Regions from separate parts of the Candidatus Thiodiazotropha sp. AKAK2 genome, predicted to be linked through region 1. Evidence: predicted binding sites of a transcription regulator. Region 1 holds the regulator's gene; each other region holds the start of a gene.
The links. The regulator sigma-54, encoded in region 1, starts transcription at its own class of promoters, with help from an activator protein. The targets are predictions, from matches to a motif close to TGGCANGNTNCNTGCTT.
Positions count from the first base shown of each region.

Region 2: the regulator sigma-54 is predicted to act here: its motif matches at 3,313-3,329, upstream of AC4IE8_RS15655 (PEP-CTERM sorting domain-containing protein).
Region 3: the regulator sigma-54 is predicted to act here: its motif matches at 1,386-1,402, upstream of flgB (flagellar basal body rod protein FlgB).

Region 1 covers NZ_JBSYOP010000031.1:82,698-87,565, forward strand. The annotation lists gene AC4IE8_RS14350 (PTS sugar transporter subunit IIA) at 1-272, opposite strand, end outside; gene rapZ (RNase adapter RapZ) at 269-1,135, opposite strand; gene hprK (HPr(Ser) kinase/phosphatase) at 1,154-2,089, opposite strand; gene ptsN (PTS IIA-like nitrogen regulatory protein PtsN) at 2,089-2,559, opposite strand; gene hpf (ribosome hibernation-promoting factor, HPF/YfiA family) at 2,590-2,910, opposite strand; gene AC4IE8_RS14375 (RNA polymerase factor sigma-54) at 3,064-4,548, opposite strand; gene lptB (LPS export ABC transporter ATP-binding protein) at 4,755-4,868, opposite strand, start outside.
Region 2 covers NZ_JBSYOP010000033.1:87,492-92,359, reverse strand. The annotation lists gene uvrB (excinuclease ABC subunit UvrB) at 1-1,895, shown strand, start outside; gene AC4IE8_RS15665 (protein-L-isoaspartate(D-aspartate) O-methyltransferase) at 2,147-2,800, shown strand; tRNA gene AC4IE8_RS15660 (tRNA-Val) at 2,873-2,949, shown strand; gene AC4IE8_RS15655 (PEP-CTERM sorting domain-containing protein) at 3,385-4,026, shown strand; gene AC4IE8_RS15650 (S8 family serine peptidase) at 4,113-4,868, opposite strand, start outside.
Region 3 covers NZ_JBSYOP010000036.1:48,632-53,499, reverse strand. The annotation lists gene AC4IE8_RS18330 (chemotaxis protein CheV) at 1-309, shown strand, start outside; gene AC4IE8_RS18325 (CheR family methyltransferase) at 347-1,180, shown strand; gene flgB (flagellar basal body rod protein FlgB) at 1,440-1,829, shown strand; gene flgC (flagellar basal body rod protein FlgC) at 1,832-2,245, shown strand; gene AC4IE8_RS18310 (flagellar hook assembly protein FlgD) at 2,256-2,936, shown strand; gene flgE (flagellar hook protein FlgE) at 2,997-4,271, shown strand; gene AC4IE8_RS18300 (alpha/beta fold hydrolase) at 4,387-4,868, opposite strand, start outside.

The DNA.
Region 1 (4,868 bases):
GAAACCACATTCACTCGCCCGCTATCAGCAAGGCTGTAAGCAATATTACTCGGTGTGGAGCCATACATGTCGGTAAACACCAACACACCATCACCTTGATCCAGATTCTCCACCATACGGTGTGCCTCTGTTTTGATCTGATCAGGATTACACTCGGTACTCACAGTTAAGGTTTCGATCGGCAACGAACTATCCAGAAACATCTTTTTGGCAGTCTCCATCAACGCATCACCGATGCGACTGTGAGTGACCAACAGCAAGCCAATCGTCATGATAATTCACGATGACGGCTCATTACCTGCAGTCCTGCCGCTTTAAAGTGCTTGGCCAGACACTCCACTACATAGACTGAACGGTGCTGACCGCCGGTACAACCAATTGCAATCGTCAGATAGCTACGCCCATCCGCTTCAAACGTCGGTATCCAGCGTGACAGAAAATCGATCAGATCCGAAACCATCTGTTTGGTCTCTTCCTGCTCATGCAGAAAATCCGCCACCGGTTTGTCCATTCCGGTGAAGCTGCGCAGCTCCGTCTGCCAATAGGGGTTGGGCAGGCAACGCACATCAAACAGGTAGTCCACATCTCTGGGCAGACCATGCTTGAAACCGAATGACTCAAAAAGAATCGATACCTGACCGCTTGCACCGCCAATCCGATTGCGCACCAGGTCCCGAAGCTCATGCACATTGGTGTGGGTGGTATCGATTCTCAGATCCGCGGTCAAATTCAATGGCTGCAAAAGATCCCGCTCATGCTGGATCGCTTCACTGAGTGAGCGCTGCTGATTGGTCAGTGGATGCTTGCGCCGGGTTTCACTAAAGCGCTTGATCAATGTATCCAGCTGGGCATCCAGGAACAGCATGTTGCAGTCGAGACCGCGTTGCCGAATACGCTTCACCACCTCCGGCAGATTGGAAATCTGACCGGGCTGACTCCTTGCATCGATACCGACAGCGGTTTTCTTGAAAGTCTCCTCTGGCTCATCGTTCAGATAATCGGAGACGGAACCCAAGAGTGAGACCGGCAGATTATCGATACAGTAGTAACCCAGATCTTCAAGGGTATGCAAAGCGATGGTCTTTCCTGACCCGGAAAGTCCGGTGACAATCTGCAGTTTTATCTCATTTGCCATCTCGCTCAGGCCCCAAGACTAATCTTGATCGATGTGATTTTGTTGACGTTCGATAAAATCCTGGGTCGCATTGTACCCATCCATCTTCAGCAGATGCTGCCTGACAGCAGTCTCTACCAGGATCGCCAGATTTCTGCCTGCCGCAACCGGCAGACTCGTCTGGGGAACATCAACACCCAATAAGGTCCGATGTGAGTGGCACCCCTCCAGGCGATCCATGTTATCGAGTTTTTTATCGTCAAAGTAGAGGAGATCTATGATCAAGTGTAACTGTTTATTCGGCTTTATCGCACTATTACCGAAAATGGCCCTGACATTAATCAGACCCAGCCCACGAACTTCGAGAAAATCCTGCAACACCTTCGGGCAGCGCCCGCTCAGAGTATTTGTGCCGGTTTTATAGAACTCGGTTGCATCATCCGCAACCAGTCGATGTCCCCGTGAGATCAATGCCAGAGCAAGCTCACTTTTACCGATTGCCGGATCGCCGCTCAACAACACACCCTTACCCAGCACTTCCATATAGACCCCATGCAACAGCAGGGTCTCACCCACAGGCAGGCTGAATTTCTCCAGCAGTCTATGGATGACGTGGTTATCTCCTTTGGGGGTAAACATCAAAGCCGTATGGCTGTTTTTAGCCGACTCCAGGCAGGCCGGCTTGGGTTGCAGGCCATCGGTGAAGATCAGTGCAAGCGGAGAAGAGTCGAACAGGGTTTTCAGGGACTCCAGGTAACCCGTATCGCCACCATACAGCAGATGTTGCTGTTCCGGAGGACCAACCACCTGTATCTGATTTGGACGTATCAGGTTAAGCGGACCTACGGGTTGTTGTCCGTCGAGTGACTCACTGTCGAGAAGAATTTTTTCTTCACCACCCTCACCATCCCAGCTGAGCTCAAGTTCGCTGGCAAATTCGTCGAAAAGATCGCGAATGGTGTAGTTGGATGGCATTAATCTGATGCGGTTACGGTTTCTCGCTGCTTGATCAACTGAAACAGTTGCTGCGTTGTTTCCGCCTCACGCAGAGCGGCACAAAAAGGGGGATCATCGAACATTCTGGCCAACTTCGCCAGGAGCTGCAGATGTTCATCTGTGGCCTGTTCCGGTACCAGCATGGCGAACGCCAGATCGACCGGCTGACTGTCTATGGCGTCGAAATCAACGCCGTTGGGCATCTGAATGAATGCCGCGGTGGCCTTTGTGACCTGGGACATACGCGCATGGGGTAGCGCAATGCCTTTGCCCAGTCCGGTGCTGCCCAGCCGCTCCCTCTCAAGCAATGCATCGAACACTATATCCTGTGACAGCCCAGGAGCAGCATCGGCCAATCTCTGACCAAGCTGCTCAAGGGCGCGTTTTTTACTGGCTGCCTCCACACCGCAGCCGAGACGTTCCTCAAGCAGAAATCCGTCGGGAAACATGGAGACCTCGCCAGTTCAATCTATCGAAAATTACTCAACCGCATACTTCGCACCACTACCGGCGCGATGACTCTGCATCTTTTCCTTGTGTTTTAGCACCTGCCTGTCCAACTTGTCAGTCAAGCCATCAATGGCGGCATACATGTCTTCCTGCACTGAATCAGCGAATACGCTGGCACCGTTCACTTGCATGGTGGCTTCCGCCTTTTGCCTCAGCTTCTCAACGCTCAAGATGACATGCACATTGATAACATTATCAAAATGCCGCTCAAGACGTTCGAATTTATTATCTACATAGCTTTTCAAGGCATCGGTTACTTCCACATGATGACCGGTAACGCTTATTTGCATAATTATCTCCTGTCTTAGATGAGTTGGCTCATCACTCTGACCGACTCGTTGAATCGATTCCCGAAATCATCGATCAGGCTGACCATGAAGCCGGATTCGGCTTTTACCACAACCCCTGTTTTCATAGACATCCTACCTGACAGATCGATTCACCTACATCAGTCGTTTACGCTCATTCGATGGCGGTATGCTCATCGATTCACGATACTTTGCCACCGTTCGGCGGGCCACTTTGATGCCCTGCTCCGATAGGATGGCGGCGATCTTGTTGTCACTGAGCGGTTTGCTTGTATTCTCAGCGGCAATCAATTTTTTAATCAGTGCACGAATCGCAGTGGAGGAGCACTCTCCCCCGGCACTGGTATTGACGTGGCTGGAGAAGAAATACTTGAACTCCAACGTGCCACGCGGGGTATGCATATATTTCTGGGTCGTCACCCGGGAAATGGTCGATTCATGCATCTCCAGCGCCTCGGCAATATCCCTTAAAACCAGCGGCTTCATAGCCTCCTCGCCATGTTCAAAAAAGCCCCGCTGATATTCAACAATCTTACTCGCTACGCGCAGAATAGTCTCATTACGGCTCATCAGGCTTTTAATGAACCAGCGTGCCTCCTGCAGATGATTCTTCAGAAAAGTATTGTCGTCGCTCTGATCCGCCCGCCGGATCAGTCTGGCGTAATCATTGTTGACCCGAAGTTTGGGGGTAACCTCGCCATTCAGCTCCACAACCCAGCGGTTGTTACGCTTGCTGACGAAGACATCCGGAATCACATATTCAGGCTCACTGTTTGCAATGGCCGTGCCCGGATGGGGATTCAGGGTTCTGATCAGGCGCATCATGGCGGCGAGCTCCTGCTGATCCACCTTCATGCGACGTATGATCTGATTCTGATCCTGGGCGGAGAGCAGATTGAAGTGATCCCGGCAGAGTTTTATCGCCTGATCCCGATAGGGGGTCTCTTCCGCCAATTGACGCAGCTGAATCAGCAGGCAGTCCTGGGCGCCCTGGGCTCCGACACCCGGTGGATCGAATGCCTGAATCCGGTGCAGCACCGCCTCGATATCCTCCAGAGTCGCTTCCTCATCATTCAGCGAACTCAGAATCTCCTGCAGATCGCCTTTGAAGTAACCGTCCTCATCGATACTGTCGATCAGGGTGGTGGCTATCAGGATATCCTGTTCGGTAAAAGGGGTCAGGGTCATCTGCCAGACCAGATGGTCATGCAGGGTTACAGTGCCGCTACGCTGTACCAGATAGTCATGGTCTGCGGCATCACCGCCGCTGCTGGCCGGTGGCAGGTAACTGTCGTAGACATCGGTCCATTCACTGTCCACCGGCAGATCCTCAGTCAGCTGACTGCTGTCGGTCTTAATCTCCCGCTCGTTATTGATATCATTCGACCCCTCGACTTCCTTGCTCTCGCGGGTCTGCTCGCCACTCTCCTGAGCATCCCCCTCCTTTTGCAGTTGAGTGCTGAACTCCTCTTCGCCCTCGAGCATCGGGTTGGTCTCAAGCACCTCCTGAACCTCCTGGCTCAGATCGAGCGCAGAGAGCTGCAACAGGCGGATTGCCTGCTGCAATTGAGGTGTCATGGTGAGATGTTGTCCGAGTCGGAGCTGTAGAGCCTGCTTCATAGCAGAGATATCTTTGAACCTGGTATGTTATTTGTATGTCTTTATTCTCATTTTAGCTAAAAATAGCCGTCTACGGAAAGATTCTTCTTCACTGAGTCGATTCTCCTGGATTCACTTTGCACTCCAGTATATTCCACGCTCATTGACACCACCTTCGGCTTACCTGCCGCCCCCTGTTTAATCCATTAAAAAACAGCGCTATAGACTCACATCGTAAAATTCTCACCCAGGTAGACACTGCGTACCTCCTGGTTATCGAGAATCTCCTCAGTGGTTCCCTCCGCCAGCACTTTACCACTGTTGATAATGTAGGCCCGGTC
Region 2 (4,868 bases), on a different contig from region 1:
TGGGTGTGACCGGCTCGGGGAAGACCTTCAGCGTTGCCAATGTGATTCAGCAGGTGCAGCGACCGACCCTGGTATTGGCACCCAACAAGACACTGGCGGCCCAGCTGTATGGCGAGTTCAAGGAGTTCTTTCCCGATAACTCGGTGGAGTATTTTGTCTCCTACTACGACTACTATCAGCCGGAGGCCTATGTCCCGGCCTCCGATACCTTCATCGAGAAGGATGCCTCGATCAACGACCATATCGAGCAGATGCGATTATCGGCAACCAAGGCGCTGCTGGAGCGGGAGGACACCATCATCGTCGCCACGGTCTCATCAATCTATGGTCTTGGTGACCCTCGCTCCTATCTGGGTATGATGCTGCATCTGAGTCGTGGTGAGCTGATTGATCAGCGGGCCATTCTGCGGCGCCTGGCCGAACTGCAGTACAAGCGCAATGATGTGGAACTGCATCGGGCAACCTTCCGGGTCAGAGGGGAGGTGATCGATATTTACCCGGCGGAATCTGATGCCGAAGCGGTTCGGGTTGAGTTGTTCGATGACGAGATCGAGCAGATCTCGGTATTCGACCCCCTGACCGGTGAGGTGTTGCGCAAGGTGCCACGCTATTCGATCTTTCCCAAGAGCCACTATGTCACCCCCAGGGAGACCTTGTTGGAGGCGGTGGATCAGATCAAGGTTGAACTGAAAGAGCGGCTGACCCAGCTTGAGTCGGCGCACAAACTGGTGGAAGCCCAGCGCCTGGGACAGCGTACCCGATTCGATATTGAAATGATCACCGAGCTTGGTTACTGCTCGGGGATCGAAAACTACTCCCGTTATCTGTCCGGCCGGTCGGCCGGTGAGCCACCACCAACCCTGTTCGACTACCTGCCCGATAACTCACTGCTGGTGGTGGATGAGAGTCATGTCACCATCCCGCAACTCGGTGGGATGTTCCGTGGCGACCGCTCGCGCAAGGAGACCCTGGTGGAGTACGGCTTTCGGCTGCCGTCCGCCTTGGACAATCGCCCCTTGAAGTTCGAGGAGTTCGAGCACCGCGCGCCGCAGACCATCTATGTCAGCGCCACACCCAGGGAATATGAGATCAACCGCTCCGGCGCCATCATCGAACAGGTGGTCAGACCGACAGGGCTGGTCGATCCGGAAGTCGAGGTGCGTCCGGCCAGCAGTCAGGTGGATGATCTGTTGTCCGAGATACGGCTGCGGGTTGCGCAAAAGGAGCGGGTGCTGGTGACCACACTGACCAAGCGCATGGCGGAGGATCTGACCGACTACCTGGGGGATCATGATGTACGGGTGCGCTATCTGCACTCCGACATCGACACCGTGGAACGGGTGGAGATCATTCGTGATCTGCGTTTGGGTGAGTTCGATGTGCTGGTGGGCATCAACCTGCTGCGGGAGGGGCTGGATATGCCGGAGGTCTCGCTGGTGGCGATACTGGATGCGGACAAGGAGGGCTTTTTACGCTCCGAAGGTTCTCTGATCCAGACCATCGGCAGGGCGGCCCGTAATGCCAATGGCAAAGCGATTCTCTATGCCGACCAGGTGACAGGTTCCATGCGTCGGGCAATCGATGAGACGGAGCGGCGCCGTGCCAAACAGCAGCAGTATAACGAGGCCAACGGCATTACCCCGCAGACCATCCTTAAATCCATTGCCGATATCATGGAGGGTGCCTATCCCGGCGCACAGATGAACGCCAAAGGCTATGCGAAAGTGGCGGATCAGGAGGCGGAGTATGCCCAGCTGAGCCCTAAACAGATGGCGAAACGGGTGCAGCAGCTGGAGGAACAGATGTACCGGCATGCCCAGGATCTTGAGTTTGAAGAGGCGGCCAGAATCCGGGATCAGATCAAGAATCTTCAGCAAAAAGGGCTGATTGCCTGATAACTAGCGCTCCGGGTGTGGACCTCTGATGGCTGTTCAGCCGATACCCTAATGCATCGATGACTGAGGTGAAAATGCATTTCTCAAGGGTAATTGGTGTGGTACGCCTATACAGGATGTCGAAAAAAATAATACTTACAATTGATATATTTTTTGTAGATAGTTTGCGAAAGCCTTTAAAAATTCAGGTGTTATTCTAGAATAGAATGAATCTAAACTAGATTTAGCACTGGCGTAACCCAAGGTCGACAATGGCAGATATTGAGGCAATGCTCCACGATATAGAGGCGGAGGCGAACTACGCATGTCGCATGACTGGCCGTAGTACCCTCAACGATCATGTTCTCGATGCGATGAGCCGGGTGCCCCGGCAGCGTTTCGTCCGAAAGAACTTCCGCCCTCATGCCTATGACAACAGTCCTTTGCCGATCGGCAAGGGGCAGACAATCTCCCAACCCTTTATCGTTGCCCTGATGACCGATCTGGTTTCCCCCAAAAGGGATGACAAGGTATTGGAAGTGGGCACCGGTTCCGGTTACCAGACCGCCGTACTGGCCGAGATGGTCGATCGACTCTATACCATCGAGATTATTCCAAAGCTGGCTGAGCGATCCCAGCGACTGTTGGAGAAGCAGGGATACAACAATATCGATTATCGAGTTGGCAACGGCTATTTCGGTTGGCCGGAAGAGGCGCCTTTCGATGCCATTATGGTGACAGCGGCCGCGGAAGAGATTCCCCAGCCACTGATTGATCAGCTGGCTCCGGGCGGCCGCCTGGTATTGCCGGTCGGCAAGCGCCACTACACCCAGGATCTGATGCTACTGCAAAAAGATCATTCAGGGGAGGTCCATACTTCAAACCTGCTTCCGGTCTCTTTTGTACCCTTGACCGGCGAGCGTTAGTCAGGTCTCGATTGAGTTGTTGTGTTGAGGCTTGCAATCTCCATATGGCTGCCTGTATGATTCGCCTCTTTCAGGCGCGTAGCTCAGTTGGTTAGAGCGCTACCTTGACATGGTAGAGGTCGTTGGTTCGACTCCAATCGCGCCTACCAAATCTTAAAAAGGCGCCCAGATTCAGTTCTGGGCGCCTTTTTTCTTTGGAGCCTGAGACCATCATTGATGGAGTCAACAACCGGCCTCCTTACCCATTCTTTTCCAAGGCTAATTCAAATAAACCTTTTCGCTGGGCCTGGTTGTGGAGGCTCTGCTTCTTTCTAATGTACACCATACTGCTTTGGGCTGATGTGTGTCATCTTATCGCTTTTCCAGGCTGCCTGCCTCGATACGTCGGCTAAACCACTTCGTATGTCTTTGTAGTCATTTGATTACTTATTTAGAAATTAAAACCCTACTGAATGTCGATTTATTTTACACAGGTTTCAATTAGTGTGACGTAAGTCGTTGATTCTTAGTGTTGGCACAGGAAGTGCATGTAGTTGTGCAACAGGGTTATTACCCTTCATTAGTTATAAAGCTTGGGAGCTATCATGAAGAAGATGTTTGGTTTGTTTTTAGCTGCATGTCTCGGCATTTCGACAAATGCCAGTGCACTCATTATTGACAATGGTTCATACACCACCGTCAACGATCTGGACTGGTTGGATCTTACCTTCACTGAGAACCGGACGGTTGAGCAGGCGCTGCTGGAAAATCCTGACTACACACTCGCCACAGTAAGTGAGTTCTGGTCCATGTGGACTGAGTTCGATACTGCCGGCGATGACGTACTGTTCGGTGAAACCGCTGATGCTGTCTCCACAAACGGTAATACCGAGATTTTCACCGCCACCGGCTCCAGCTGGTATAACAACCCGTTCTTCTTTCTCTTCGGTATCACCTATGATCAAGTTGCTGGTACTACCAACTTTCGTGGTAGCTTAGGCTTTGTTGATGATGAAGAGGGTGGTTATTCCCTCGCCGGTCTGCTGGTCGTTGACGGCAGCGTAAACGATAGTGCCTATATCAGTGACATGTTCTACAATCCGAACGAAGTGGACGATGATTTCGGCAGCTTCCTGGTCAGAGCTCATGAACCGGTATCCAGTGTGCCAGAGCCTTCAGCACTGTTGTTGCTGAGCACTGGGCTGATCGGTTTCGGTATCATGCGCAGACGTAAAGCCAAAAGCTAAAACATCTGAGCAACCCATGCTGAAAAAGCACTCAGGATCATCCTGAGTGCTTTTTTCATTTTCAGCCGAATGTTTGCCGCGAAATCTCAGGGAAAGCTGATTCTCCAGAAATCGATATAACCTCTCCCTCGGTTGCCCAGATCCTTGACCTGCAGAGTCCATTCCCCTTCAGAAGGCTGTTTAGCCAGCTCAAGATGATAGGTTTCAAACAGATCCACCCCAACGCCACCGAATCCCTTCAGGTTGTGTTTTACGCCGCTTGGATCGATCAGAGTGACTGAGACCTCCCGGATCGATTGATGGATGATTCCGATTTCGACCTGGACTCTTCCCGAAGTACCGACCCGATCCACTTGGATCGGACTCAGAGCACCGCTCAGACTCGATTGCGGGATCTCATAATCCTCACTGTTTTCAAACTTCTCGCTACCACCAGGCTGAGGCTCATCCATAAGATAGTCGGCAACAAGAGTGAGGTCTGAGAAGGCACTATAACCGTGGAGCATCACATAGTATCTGCCTGCCGGGACGGGTCGGATGATGCACTCCTCGTCATTGCCATACAGATATGGACGGCAGTCGAACAAATCCAGATCGGGTTTGTCTGCACTCCGTACATAGAGGTCAGCATCGCCGCTGCCGGCAAAACTACGTACACTCAGACTGATGGCGTCGGGCGGTACATCAATGGCGAAAAACTGTTGGCTCATCAGCTCACCATTCAGCCCGGTTTCCGCCACACCATCATGAAGTATTGTTACCCCGGGTTCGGTGCTGGTCAGCATCTCCACAGCGGCATGGGCATCAAGAATACCGCTTCCGCAACCTGTGCACGCACTTGG
Region 3 (4,868 bases), on a different contig from region 1:
ATTCTGGCGAAAGATGGCAAAGATGCTCTGACGCACCTTGAAGCCTGGTCTGAAGAGGGTAAGGTGAGTGATTGGCTGGCGATGGTTATCTCGGATATCGAAATGCCGAAGATGGATGGATACTCCCTGGTGAGCGCCATTCGTGATAATCCCAAGCTTTCCGATCTGTATGTGATCCTTCACTCTTCACTGAGTGGTGTGTTTAATGAGAGTATGGTGAAAAAGGTTGGAGCAAATCAGTTCCTTGCCAAGTTCATGCCCGATGAGTTGGTTGGTACCGTAACCAAACGAATGAAAGAAATTTCATAAAAATTAAACACCTAGGCATAAAATAACAATTTCTACTATGTACAATCGACACGCGGCCATTTCGTCTGCTGACTATGATGCTTTTAAGGATTTTCTCCAGCAGGCCTGCGGTATTCTGCTGGGAAACGGCAAGGAGTATCTGGTCTCGAGTCGTTTGAACAGTGTGATGAAAGAGGCGGGCATTGCCACCCTTGGTGAACTGCTGAAGCAGATCAAATCACCCATTCACTCACGCCTGAAGGTAAAGGTCATCGACGCCATGACCACCAATGAGACCTTCTGGTTTCGAGATATCGGCCACTATATCCTGCTAAAGGAGACCATCCTACCGGATCTGAATCAACAGATGAGTGGTTCCATCCGAATCTGGTCCGCCGCCTGTTCCAGCGGCCAGGAACCCTACAACATCAGTATGATTGCGGATGAGTACCAGGCGGCGAAAGGACGGGGCCGTCAGGTTCAGATTCAAGCCACCGACATCTCCAGCAAGATCCTCGATGAAGCCCGGGCGGGGGTCTATTGCGGCCTGGCGGTTGAACGGGGGTTGACCCAGGAACAGCGGCAGCGCTTTTTCAATCCGAAAGGGGATTGCCTGGAAGTGAAGCCAGAGATCAAACGGCGGGTCAATTTCAAGCCGATGAATCTGGCCGACAGCTTCCACCCCATGGGGCGCTTTGATGTGATCTTCTGCCGTAATGTATTGATCTATTTTTCAAACGAACTGAAAAAAGACATCGTTGAACGGATGGCGGATATCCTCAACCCCGGCGGCTATCTGTTTCTTGGTTCCACCGAATCGATCAATCAGCTGACCAATCGGTTCGAGATGAAAGTTGGGCATGGCGGCATCTCCTACCGACTGAAAGACTAGGCTCAACAGGCCGATGTCTATCGGCGTCTCTCGCAAACGCTCTCCTGCCAAACGCTAGTCCGCTGTTTTCATCCTATCCGGTTCCTCAATCCAACGGCAAAGCTTGCCGTTTTGCGGCAGTCGCTTGCCGTCGCACAGGTCGGTAGGCTGTACGCGCGCTCGTTCAACCCAGCAATCACCCACTGTTTCAGCCAGTTAAAGCAATTGGCATGCTCCCTGCTACTTGCTCAGTGAGTCATTTTATCCAGTGGAGCATCTGATGGACTTCGACAACCTCTTCGGCATACATGAGCGGGCCCTGGTTCTGCGCTCCCAGAGAGCGGAGATCCTATCCGCCAATCTGGCCAATGCCGACACCCCGGGTTACAAGGCGAGGGATATCGACTTCAAAGCGATGCTGCAACAGCAGATGGGCGACGGCATGCGAATGGCCACCACCAGCAGCGGCCATATCCAGGCAGAGTCAGGAACCGTGCCACCGGCACAGCTGCTCTACCGGGTGCCGAGTCAGCCTTCACTGGATGGCAATACGGTGAATAGTGAGCGTGAGCATGCGGCCTTCGGTACCAATGCCATCGAATATCAGACCAGTCTCAATTTCGTCAACAGCAAGATCAGTGGTCTTCGTAAAGCGCTGAAGGGTGAATAGTCATGTCCATCTTCAAGATATTTGATACGGCAGCAACCGGCATGGGCGCCCAGACACTGCGCATGAATCTGGTGGCCAGCAACATGGCCAATGCGGATGCGGTAAGCAGCAGTCTCGATGAGACCTATCGTGCCAGACAGCCGGTGTTTCAGACCATGCTCGATCAGTTCAATCCGGATGCGGTTGCCCATGGTGTCCGCATGGCCGGTGTGGTGGAGAGTGATGCACCGTTGATTCAGGAGCATGCACCGGATCATCCGCTGGCCAACGAAGAGGGTTATATCTTCCGTTCCAACGTCAATATGGTTGAAGAGATGGCCAACATGCTCTCAGCCTCCCGTTCTTATCAGAGCAATGTGGAAGTGGCGAATTCCGCCAAGCAGTTGTTGCTTGCCACCCTGCGCATGGGTCAATAAGGAGACCGTTATGACAACCGGCATCGTTTCCGCCTACAACCAATATGAAGACATCGGCCTGGTCAGAGAGCCAGAGACCAATCAGTCCGAACAGGGACAACTCGGCCTGGAAGACTTCATGAATCTACTGGTCACCGAGCTGACCCATCAGGATCCTTTCAAGCCGATGGAGAACTCCGAGATGGCCACCCAGGTCTCTCAATTTGCCACCGTATCGGGGATTGGGGATCTGAATGACTCGTTTAATGATCTGCGTGGCGCATTGACTTCCAACCAGGCCTTGCAGGCAGCCAGTCTGGTCGGTCGGGATGTGCTGGTTGAGAGTAATGTGGGTGTATTGAACGAAGGCGAGACCGTACAGGGCAGTCTGGTACTGCCGGCCTCGGCCAGCAACATCACCCTCCGGGTTACCAACAGTACCGGCGAACTGGTACGTGAGCTGCCGCTTGGTACCCATGAGGCGGGTAACCTCTCCTTCAGCTGGGACGGCTATGACGATGCCGGTCACTATGCGGGTGACGGCTTCTACCAGATTACCGCCACTGCCAGCGTCGATGATGCCGAGATGGCCCCCACCGTACTGGTATCGGCCCAGGTGGAGAGCGTCAATCTGGGTGGTTCAGGCGGTATCCAGCTCAACCTGGACGGCCTGGGGCAGGTCTCCATGAATGACGTGGTACAGATTCAATAAACAAAAGGTTTTTAGATTGGATGGGCGGTGTCCATTCAGTGAATAGACAGGAGAAAAAAGATGGCATTTCGTATCGCACTGAGTGGTCTGGATGCAGCTTCCACCGATCTGGAAGTTACCGGACACAATATCGCAAACGCCAGTACCGTTGGTTTTAAACAATCCCGCGCCGAGTTTGCAGATATCTATGCCAACTCGATCAGCGATGTGAGCAGTTCGGTGCCAGGTCGTGGTGTGCGGGTGACCCGGGTTGCCCAGCAGTTCTCCCAGGGCAGTACCGAGTTCACCTCCAACAATCTGGATATGGCAATCAATGGTGAAGGCTTCTTCGTGATGGAAGACTCAGCTGGTGATCGTTCCTACTCCAGGGCCGGGGCATTCTCCGTGGATCGTGATGGTAACGTGGTTGACCAGGCCGGATCCAGGCTGCAGATCTTTCCGCGTATCGGAACAACCGGCAGCCTGTTCAACACCGGTTCAACTGTCGACCTCAACCTGCCGGTGGTTTCGGGTACACCGCAAACCACCTCAAGCATCGACGCAACCCTGAATCTGAGTGCTTCCGAGCAGCCGCCTGCCGTCGCCCTGGATCCGACTGCGGCGACCTTTACCTTTCCACCCGATCCATTGAGTTACAACCACTCAACCGCAACCACCATCTACGACTCACTGGGTACCGCGCATACTGCAACCATGTTCTATGTCAAAGTGGCGGATAACCAGTGGAATGCCTTCAGTTTCGTCGATGGTAACAATGTCACGGTGGGTGGTAACACCTTTGCCGATATCCAGTTCACCAACAGTGGCGCCCTGGCCGTCAGCACCGGTGATGTGGATGCCCTGGGTAATGTTGTTATCGACGATTTCAACCCAGGCGGTGGTGCGGCCGATATCAGTGGTATGACCTTCAACTACAGTGCCACCTCACAATTCGGTTCTGGATTTGCCGTTAACGAACTCTCCCAGGATGGTTTCACCTCAGGCCGACTGAGTGGTGTGGATGTGGATGATTCCGGCATTGTATTCGCCCGTTTTACCAACGGACAATCAGAGCCTCTGGGTAAGATTGCCCTGGCGCGTTTTTCCAACACCCAGGGTCTGCGTCAGATCGGCGATACCAACTGGGCGGAATCCTTCGCCTCGGGTGATGTGCAGATTGGTGAGGCCGGTACCAGCAGTTATGGACTGATCCAGTCCGGTGCGCTGGAGAATTCCAATGTGGATTTGGCCAAACAGTTGGTCAACCTGATCACGGCACAACGTAACTTCCAGGCGAATGCGCAGGTGATCACCACAGCGGATGCGGTAACCCAGACCGTCATCAATATCAGATAGTCATGACTTCTGATTGACTCTCAAGATTCGTAGGGTGCGGCATTCCGTACCCTACTCTGATCACACCTAGGGTTGGGCAGTCCCACTGAGTTCCTGGCAATCACCACTCCCTGATTTACTGACCAGGTTTTAGCAAGAAACGCTCAACGCTGTTGATAACCTCGGTATTCTGCAAGATGCGCATATGACCGAGCCCCCTGGTTATCTGGAGTTCACTGCCCGTCCAGGCGGCGTGTACCGCTCTAGCATTGGAAACCGGGATATATCGATCCCGCGAGTCATGAATGATCAAGCCTGGAAGTTCGGCAGCTCGAACCCATTCCGGTAGGGATAACCTGGACCACATCTCTTCACCAAATCGTTGCTCAAGACGGCGCTTCACTTGATTGACTACCGCAGTATTCATTCCCAGGATTTTAATAAACTGCTGCAATAGGGTAGTGACGTCCTTGGGTGGTGAAATACAGACCACAGAGCTGGCCCGGGCACCGTTTGCGATTGCATGCAGAGTGCACATGCCACCAAAAGAGTGGGCGACTACGGCCGTATCTTCCCCGGACTCTTGCAGTAGTTGAGTGATAACACCACTGATTTCAA